Regions from separate parts of the Paenibacillus sp. FSL W8-0187 genome, predicted to be linked through region 1. Evidence: riboswitches for the same ligand, from Rfam matches in the RefSeq annotation. Region 1 holds a riboswitch; each other region holds the start of a gene.
What was found. A riboswitch is a leader RNA that binds a small molecule or an ion and turns the genes downstream of it on or off. The one in region 1 is predicted to bind cyclic di-AMP.
Positions count from the first base shown of each region.

Region 2: another riboswitch for cyclic di-AMP. It lies ahead of MKY48_RS00495 (C40 family peptidase); the one in region 1 lies ahead of MKY48_RS20495 (C40 family peptidase).
Region 3: another riboswitch for cyclic di-AMP. It lies ahead of MKY48_RS02400 (hypothetical protein); the one in region 1 lies ahead of MKY48_RS20495 (C40 family peptidase).

Region 1 covers NZ_CP150206.1:4,580,973-4,584,250, forward strand. The annotation lists gene MKY48_RS20490 (stalk domain-containing protein) at 1-1,007, shown strand, start outside; gene MKY48_RS20495 (C40 family peptidase) at 1,237-1,713, opposite strand; cyclic di-AMP (ydaO/yuaA leader) riboswitch at 1,717-1,845, opposite strand; gene MKY48_RS20500 (hypothetical protein) at 2,204-2,731, shown strand; gene MKY48_RS20505 (ROK family protein) at 3,138-3,278, opposite strand, start outside.
Region 2 covers NZ_CP150206.1:102,008-105,285, forward strand. The annotation lists gene MKY48_RS00490 (C40 family peptidase) at 1-303, opposite strand, end outside; gene MKY48_RS00495 (C40 family peptidase) at 741-1,214, opposite strand; cyclic di-AMP (ydaO/yuaA leader) riboswitch at 1,219-1,359, opposite strand; gene MKY48_RS00500 (hypothetical protein) at 1,709-2,536, opposite strand; gene MKY48_RS00505 (M1 family metallopeptidase) at 2,548-3,278, opposite strand, start outside.
Region 3 covers NZ_CP150206.1:540,736-544,013, forward strand. The annotation lists gene MKY48_RS02395 (hypothetical protein) at 1-386, opposite strand, end outside; cyclic di-AMP (ydaO/yuaA leader) riboswitch at 520-695, opposite strand; cyclic di-AMP (ydaO/yuaA leader) riboswitch at 1,238-1,405, shown strand; gene MKY48_RS02400 (hypothetical protein) at 1,536-1,946, shown strand; gene kdpA (potassium-transporting ATPase subunit KdpA) at 2,205-3,278, shown strand, end outside.

The DNA of each region.
Region 1 (3,278 bases):
AATCGACTGAAGTGTTACTTCAGGTGGGAAGCACGACAGCAACGGTCAATGGAAAACAAGTGAAGCTTGCGGCCCCGCCGGTTCAACGGGAAGGCCGTGTACTGATCCCGCTTAGCTCGTTCAGCAGCCAATTCGGTGTCGATGTGGGCTGGAATCAGGCAACTCGCACGGTCTCCCTTGTATCGCCGCAGCGCGAGATGCATTTGAGAGCCTTCTATGCATTGCAATCTTTCCAAGAACGGGATCTTGTTGCATCTATGAATTCAGTCGCCTTTGGATGGAGCCGCATCGATCGTGAGGGTCAGTTCACGCTTCAAGGCGACGAGTACCGCCTGCCCGCTGCGGCCGGTGACGTTACGCCGCAATCGATGGTAGCAGATGCTGCGGACCAGAAGATTAAACCATACCTCATGGTCTACGCCTTGGATGGAAACGGCGAATTAACCAAAGTACTGAGCGATAGCAGCCTGCGCCAAAAGTCCATTGAAGGCATCACAGCCGCGGTAACGGAGAACGGCTTCGGCGGCGTTGTACTTGATTTTGAAGGGCTCGGTTTTAAACTGGATGTCGTAAACCAGCAGAAGCTGCTCAATGATTATGTCAAGCAATTAAAGGCAGCATTGCCGCATGACATTGCTCTGTCCTTAGCGGTGCCGCCATTGAACAGCGCCTATAAAGGCTATGATTACAAAACGCTTGCTTCCATCGCCGATGATCTCATCGTTATGGCTTATCAGTACAATCCGGTCGGAACCAAATCTCAGGTTCCCGAACCAAACAGTCTGGTGGACCAAGCGATCCAGTTGGCACTCCAAGCAGGTGTCCCGAAGCAGAAGCTTTTGCTCGGCATCAGCTTAAGCAGCGAAACAGCCACTTCCGTAGACGATAAGCTCGGTTTGGCCAAACGCTATGATCTGAAAGGCGCTGCTTTCTGGCGTCTTGGCCTGTTCCGTCTCTATAATAACGGGATGGAAGCAGCTGTGAATGCCTCTGTTGTTAAGGAGTAACCGAACAACCCCTGTGGGATTGACAGACTTATAGTAAGAAAAACTTCTATCGACGCTACTTTCACAGATGACAGACCACAGTTAGTAGACGTTTTTCTTGCGATATCAGGAAGTCACAAGCTTCGAAGTTTATACTTTCTGATATCTAAAAAAAAGAAAGCCTGACAAGGACAACCCTTTGTCAGGCTTTCTGGTTATGTATTGAACCCTAAACTGCAATGTAATCCAATTAGCTTGCGCTTCCTACCAGCCTCGCATAATTTTCTTGACTCAACACACGACGTGCCGTGACATAACGTGGCTCGTAATATGAATCGCTAAGCTTGCTGATTCTGACTCCCTTGCTGCTGGAAGCATGCGCAAATTGTCCGTCACCAATGTAAACGCCTGCATGAGAAATTCCGCTGCCGCTTGTATTGAAGAATACCAAATCTCCAACCCGCAGATCTTCGCGATCCACATGTTCACCGGCTTGAGCCTGGCTTTGGGAAGTGCGTGGAAGATCCATATCGAAATTTCTAAACATGTACAGAATAAATCCGGAGCAATCAAACCCGCTAGTGGTCGTTCCGCCCCATTTGTATGGCGTTCCTACCAATTGCTTCACTTGATACTGAAAATTCGGTTGTTGATCAGCAAATGCTGATACGGCACCAGAAGAAAAAATAATTGCAGACCCTAGCAAAGTGATGACAAACTTCTTCAAAATATGTTCTCTCCTTCGATGCCTACGGAGTTAGCTAAGGGTTCGGTTGAAGGTTCCCTATACTCTCTATACAAGAGTAATTCACCCAAGACGGTTCCCCCGTTTTCAAACGAAATTCGGCAAAATTCATTAACGTTTTGTAACCTTCTCTTAATATAGTATACAAGCAAGGATGCTGTCAATCATATCCTAAAAATCTATCGTTTTATGTTTGGAGCTGTCGTAAAGATGGTTAATTCCGGCCGACTATTTGTTAACCATCTCACACAGTCATGACAATTATGTAACTCTGCTTTCCTTCTCAAATTGCTTGTTACTCTCTTATTCTGTTCTCTTAAGCTGTTAATCTTTTATCTTTTGAACTTGGGAGTTTTAGCCACCCAGCGGAGGTTTGAGGATAGCCGATCCTTTGGGAGTCCGTTTCTACCCTACCTATTCATTCCGGAAACGGACGGACAACAGAGCGGATAGCATCAAACCGGAGCGCCCTATGAGTCAAATCACGATGGCTGAAGCTTTGGCAGTCCGGGCAGCAATCAACCGTCTCATGAATCAATTGATGTCGGAACGCTTGAACAACAGCAGCACAATCATTGAAAAAGGGGAAACGGCGGAATATCCTGCACGCAGTGTGGATGCCATTACGGAAGAAATCGAGGCCGCCGCTGCGGATTACAGAAAGCTGGATTTGCTGATGGCAATCTCCAATACAACGCAAACCATTAGCTGGAACGGCTCCGACATGACCATCATGGAAGCGATCGAGCTGGCCCAACAGATCCGCAGCGATATCGGACAACTTGCTCATCTCGGCTCCCGCAAGAAGCTGGAGCGGCAGAGCAGCCGTGGTAGCGGAGATGGTGCCGTAACGCTGTTCAACGTCGCTTTATATGATCCGGAATCTTATCAGGCGCAAGCGCGCAAGAAGGAACGCGAAGTAACCAAGCTTTCTTCACTGATTGAACATGCCAATCATACGTCCATGATTACGTTTGACGCATCCAAGTACATGGAATAGCGGCAGCCGCCGGCTCCAAGCCTGCAGGTCATCCCACGTGCGGGTTTGGAGCCGGCGGTTTCCGCCGGCATCGCGGGAAAGTGTGAGCAACCGCTTATTGTTTGTCGGATACAAACAAACCTAACCAGGAAACCAAAAATCGCCTTCAGTGAAAACGGATGACGGCTTACGGTTCACGCCTATCACTTGTCACATGTTACGGACTTATAATGAAAAAAATGATCGCTCCGTTTCCCGCTCTCTATGAATAAGTGGAAAGCCGCCCCCTGAAGGGCGGCTTTTGTCTAATTCGCTTAAGCTCGGTTAACATGAAACTACGTCGCCGATCCGAACGCTTTTTATCTAACCTCTATTCCATCCTTTATCCTATCCGTAACGTTCTCTTTACACCTATTTTACACCTATGCTACTGGAACAAGGCCGCAGCTCCAACCAGACCAACATCGTCCCGAAGTCCTGCAGGAACGATCTCGTACGTGCCTAAATAGGATGGCATGACCAGCTTATCTGTCATTTCCCGCAGCTGTGGGAATAAAAGATCGCCTGC
Region 2 (3,278 bases), 2.9 Mb from region 1:
GCCCTGGCCCGATGTGTTGAAGAACACCAAATCGCCAGCGCGCAGATCCTTACGGGACACGCTTGTCCCCATGTCGAATTGAGAGCCGGATTGATGCGGGAGCTTCAAACCGAGTTTGGCATATACATACATGGTGAAGCCGGAGCAGTCAAATCCGCTCGCGGTCGTACCGCCGTAGCTGTATCGTGTACCTAGCACCTTATCGATTTCCTGATCCAGCGCACTATCAGCAAACACGCTGCCAACGCCCAAAGTGAATAGCAGTGTGATACTAAGGGCTGCTGTTGATAATGTTTTCTTCAGCATGGAAAGCTCCTTTTCGCTGCCGCGAGGCATAGCAATCTATGTATTAAAGCACTTACATTAATGACAAAGTTGTTACTGCGTCCATTCTATCAGACAGTAAGCGGGATTGGCAATTATTTCTTGATGAATTTTGCTATTTTTCAATCGTATTAGCTGTCGAAGCGTCAGATAAAATCAATATTTTCCCAAAACGGTGTTTAATGAAGAGAGAGAAGGGTATATAAAGAATAAGAGGATATTGGGGATGGAATAACCAAACGAAGTCATTTCAATATCTTCATTCATTTTTTTTTGAAAAGTGGAAACTTTTTCGTTGTCTTAAACGTTATAAAGGTATACACACAATCAACAAAAGAAAAAAGCCGCTGGATGAGATCGGCACAATCTCATAAACCCAGGGCTTCTTATAAGAGTAAATCAATAAAGTTCCAACATTAATTGTAGTTCACAGCTACAGATTTGTACGTATTCTGACTCATAATTCTCTTAGCGCCTACATATCGGTTGGCGTAATAGCTCTGGCTTAGCGGACTGATCATGACACCACGCGAAGATGAGGAATGAGCAAATTTGCCGCTTCCAACATAAATACCCACATGAGAGATACCTCTACCGGATGTGTTGAAGAACACGAGATCGCCAGCTTTCAGGTTGCTCTTGGATACTGCCGTTCCTACTTTGTATTGAGCTGCAGACGTTCGCGGCAGGCTAAGGCCAAGCTTCTTGTAAACATAGCTGGTGAATCCGGAGCAGTCAAAACCATTCGTTGTGGTTCCACCCGTTTTATAAGAGACACCAATGGCTGGTTTGATTGCTGTATTTAATTTGGAATCGGCGAAAGCGCTTCCGGTCCCTAATGTGAGTGCGAGTGCGAGGCCGAGAGAAACAGCCGTTAACTTCTTTTTCAAAACAAAAAGCTCCTTCCATTGCCTGCGAGGTTAGCTTAAGGGTTCGGTTGAAAGGTCCCCTATGATCCCTCTCTTGCGAGATCAATTCACCCAAAACGGATCCCCCGCTTCCCATATCGTTATGGGAATTCGGCTCCTTAAAATGTTGATGAACCCATTCATTGACGTCTGACGTTCCAACATAGTTAACGAATTTACATCGTTCCAACAAAAAAGTTACAGTAAAGATGACAAAGTTGTTACTAACATATTCGTTATTTTAGCAGAGTATTAACAATTTGGCAAACGAGGAAAGATCATTTTTAAACAAAAAAACCTGTCCCCATCTTGGGGAAACAGGTTTTTTTGTAATTTGGCGCTCAGAAATTTGTAATATAGAGGATAAATGAATGCTTATTCTTTGTAAAATCAAGCTCGAGATAAAAACGTGTCACTTCGGATTACAGCTTATTCGCGAGCATGATTCACCATATCAGGGTAACGAATTGTAACGATTAAGAATGCTGTGAGGAGGAATCTCTCCACAAATGATATTGGGTGGAAATTACCCAAATTTGGAATAATCCATTCAGGAAATAAGAGGCCTGCTGAATAATTAAGCCGATCAACCCGGCCCAGAAGAGCGAAGCCGAGCTCAGGAGCAGCAGAATGATACAGGCTGATCCGCCGATGGTGATGGACAACAGCACTGCCGTGCCCAAGCGGCGGAAGAGTGCCAGAATAGAGCTGATCATACCGAACCCCCCAGTGCGCCCGAATTGCATATAGAGCAATAACAGGCGGATCAGATAGGCGTACAAGAACCACCCAGCTGCATAGGGCAGTGCATGAAGCAGCAGAACAGGCTCTTGAATCCCATTCAGCAGAATCGGAAGGATTTTGGGCAGAATCCAGTAACCGGGCGCAAAGGTGAGAATGAGCTCTATCAGATAGAATAGCGTTACGGGTTTCCACAGTTTCCGCATGCCAATGAAGAAGAATAAACCGCGCTCGCCCTTAGCTTCCTGGTGAAGGTTGTAGAAGATGCCGGCCCGAATGAGCGGGGTGAAGATTATCCTGATCAAGAGCAAACCGGCCAGAAGCCATGCGTAGGTGTGGACCGTGCTGCTCAGGGATAGGCTCATCTCGCCCTCGTAGAAGAATAAAAGACGGCTGAGCTCGTTAGGGGCAGAATCCGGATATCGCATAAGAAGGGGAACGACTGCCGATTTTACGAGTCGGTACAGGCAGTATCCCCACAGCAAACGGTATAAGAAGAGCAGAATCGAGACGTATAGCTGGTCTTTAACACTGATCCACCCTTGGCCTGCGTAACTTTTCATGTGCTCCCCCCTCACCATGACAGGCTGCCGAACAGCGTCTCCACAAGCTTGGTAATACTGAGATTCCAGCGTGTAACCACCTTCGGATCCATTCCTGCCTTCATATAGTTATTGATGTGTTTATTCTCTAGGACGATGGAATATTTCGGATCAACCATGGCCCAGGCGAGCGGAGTGCTGTACTCCAGGGTGTAAGTAACTTTTCGGTCCTTGCCGCTCCAGGTTCGCTCCACCGTTTTGCCGTCCTCAAAGGCGAACACGATTGGCACATCGGTTATATCCCCGTCCCTGCTCGTTATCTTGACCGTAGATTCATACCGAGGATGTTCCGCCGTGCCTTTATTTTTGGTTTTGATCACGTCGATGGCAACGTCCGCCATCTGGCTTCCATATACATATTGGTCAAAATACGGCTGCCAGGACGTTTTGCTTACTTGCTCTACAACTTTCTGGAAGTCGGACGTGGTCGGGTGCTTGAAGCGGTATTTCTGGGCGTACGTATGAAGAATCTTCTCCATCATCCGCGGACCGACCTGTCGTTCGATGCCTTGCAGCACCAGCTTGCCCCTCGTGTAAACATTCAGTGCGTAGTTTTCGTGCGAGCTGTATTTCCAGGATTCCATCTTCAGCGGTGCAGGGGAAGTGATGGATGCTCCCTGAGCCGCCGTATTGGAGGTAATCCCGTATTCTTTTTCCATCACTCGTTCTTCTGCATAGGTTGCGAAGGCTTCGTCCAGCCACG
Region 3 (3,278 bases), 3.4 Mb from region 1:
ATGTGCTGTTGCCGATTGGTCTCCAGATCGGCGAGCGCCGATACGGCGAGCTGCATCCGGGCGGATCCCCACTGGTGCTGCTTCTGGGCATAGCGAACGGCCTCGGTCACGGTCATGCCTTTCAGCCTCGTAAAGACGGCTGCCCAGCGGACTAGATCCGTGAATTCCCTGTTGCTTGGCAGCGCATATTCGGCATAACCGGCCGCGTCTTTGCAGCTGATTTTGAACAAACCGCAGTTCCAATCTCGTTTGCTCCAGGGGATAAAGCGTTCAGCCGAGCCCTGGTCGAAACGAAATATCTCCATATGGCGGATGGGCTCTACACTTAATGCGGGAACTTCGGTTTCGATAACGGATGTCAGTGCAGCCTCGATGAATTTCGTCATGATCTACGCTCCTTTATAGGAATGTTATATGCACGGTGAAAAGGCCTGGTGAGCAGAGATCCCCCGCTCTCCAGGCCTTTTTGTCGTTAGAGGCCCTGTTCCAGTGGCCGCTTCCGCTTAAGGCTCGGGTGGTGTTCTCTCTCAAAACGCGCCTACGAGGTTAGCTGACGGATTCGGGCTTGAGAGCACCCTACCGCAGTGCCTGACCATCTAGGCACTGCGGATTCACCCCATTCACCAATAGAAGCTCCATTGGCGATTTTGGTTCCCCCGTCTCCCCATCTGTCGGGAGCTCAGCGTATAACGAATGTTTCGAATAGATGGATGAATCATACGCCGGAGGAAACTAAAAGTAAATGATCATATGGGACGGATATATTCCGAAAATCGATGAAAACCGTGTAAGAAAACGTGTACATTCAGTCGTGTCATCGATTATCATGGCAAAATCTCGGTATCTCGATAGATTGCGGTAAATACAAGAAAACAAGAGAAATACATAGTATAGAGTAGTATTCGGGAGATAATGAAGCAATACTGGTCAGTTCCTGTTCGACATAACGCCACATGTGTTTTTGCTCACATTTACTTCCTGCAGGGCCAGACGTATGATACGAACTATGAATTGACGGACACCAGCGACAGGCATGCAGGCAACCGTTTCATGAAGGCCTACAGGCAGTGTGAGAGCTGCATCAGGCTCTTTTATGGATCGAATCTCGGGCGAAGGCGCCATGGGCCTTCGCTGAAATTGCAGGATGATGCGACTCTCACCGCTCGAACCTGATGCTGTGTTGTTTTGCCGGACCTGGATGTTTAGTCAATGGCTAATAGAATAACATGCTACTCGTTTTCAATTTTCGCTGAGTCCTTGAATGGAAAAGGAACGGGGGAACCAGTCGGGAGATGAATCTATCTCTCAGGGGTGAATCCCATGGACAAGATAACGGTCTATGGGTAGGGCGACTCTCACGCCCGAATCCGTCAGCTAACCTCGTAAGCGTATCGAGAGAGGCAACGATTGTCGTGGACTTGGGCCACGGTGTATTTCACCGTGTCCTATTAAGGAGCCTGCGGGAAGAGTTCTTCTCTTTCCACAGGCTTCTTTGTTGTTGTCTTCTCTTTCCGAACTTAGGAGGAGAACAAAAGATGGAGAAATCGCAGGAGTTTATCCTGGTATCCGCACCGAACAAGGCCGGGGAAGAATTTATCCGCCAGCTGATCTTTAAGCGCATTTCGTTTGTGGCCATAGCCAACAACCGGGTTGAACAGGAGAGGCTGCATGAGCTGGGCTGCACCAACATGATACTAATCGATACAAGGGACGAGCAAACCTGGATCATTCCCGAGTTTCCCGTCAGCAAGGTGTTTCTGTTCGAGAGCAGCTTGAATCTATGCTGCCGCTATTTACGGATTTGCCGGACCTGGACCACAGAGTCGATTTATGTGATTACCCATTCCAGCAATCCGCGATTGATATACAAAGGGCTGGGTGCCGATGTGGTGCTTCATACGAACCATCACCAGGTATCCTTCCTGATTTCGTCCATTGTCAGCTAAGGTCTTGGCTGATATCACAACGAGGTTTTAGGAGGTTATATTCATGCAGGATTTATATATGGTGCTCATATTGGGAGGAACCTACGGACTGTTCATGCTGTTCATGTCTTGGTGTGGGCGCGTGGTTTCTGAACCGGAGGCGGATTAACCATGATGATCATTTTGGTATGCACGCTCTTTATTTTTCTGTACTTGATTTATGCGCTGATTCACCCTGAAAAATTCTAGGGAGACAGCTGAAGGAGGAAGGCATTCGCCATGGGCATTTTACAAATTGCCATCGTTATACTCGTTCTGGTGCTGCTGGTAAAGCCGCTTGGAACTTATCTATATCAGGTGTTTCGCAATGAAGGCAATGGAACGGACAGATGGTTCTCCTGGGCGGAGAAACCGATCTTCGCACTGATTGGCTTGAAAGAACGCAAGGGAATGACGTGGAAAGGTTATGCCATCAGCTTTGTGATGACGAATATCGTGCTGGTCGCGTCTGGGTATTTGATTCTGCGGTTGCAGAGAGTACTGCCCTTCAACCCGAATGGCATCGATAATATGGAATCGACCTTGTCGTTCTCTACGATCATCAGCTTTATGACCAATACGAATCTTCAGCATTACAGCGGGGAGTCGGGGTTATCCTATATGGCCCAGATGGCTGTCATTACGATGATGATGTTCACGTCTGCGGCAACCGGGCTCTGCGTGGCGATTGCTTTTATCCGGGCGGTGACTAGCAAGGGCTCAACCGTCGGTAATTTTTTTGAGGACTTCGTCAAAGCTCACACCCGGGTGTTCATCCCGGCTGCGTTCATCATTGCAATGGTACTGGTTGCGCTGCAGGTGCCGCAGACCTTGAAGCCTACGCTCAGCGTCACGACGCTGGAAGGTAGCGAGCAGCAAATAGCTGTAGGGCCAGTAGCTGCGCTTGAATCGATCAAGCATCTGGGCACCAACGGCGGCGGGTTTATGGGAGTGAACTCGGCACATCCGTTCGAGAACCCGTCCCCGCTGACCAATGTCATCGAAATCCTGTCCATGTGGAGTCTCGGGGCGGCACTTCCGTATACGTTCGGTTTATTCGCCAAGAGCCGCAAACAGGGCTGGATTATTTTCTCGGTGATGATGACCTTGTTTATCGCTTTCCTGTCGCTGAACTATGCCGCTGAAACCAATGGCAATCCGGCGCTGAACCGCTTGGGCATCGATGCCTCGCAAGGCAGCATGGAGGGCAAGGAGGTCCGGTTCGGGGTTGCTCAATCTTCTCTGTTCACGACAGTGACGACCGCGGCCACAACCGGGTCGGTCAACAACATGCATGATACACTCACGCCGCTT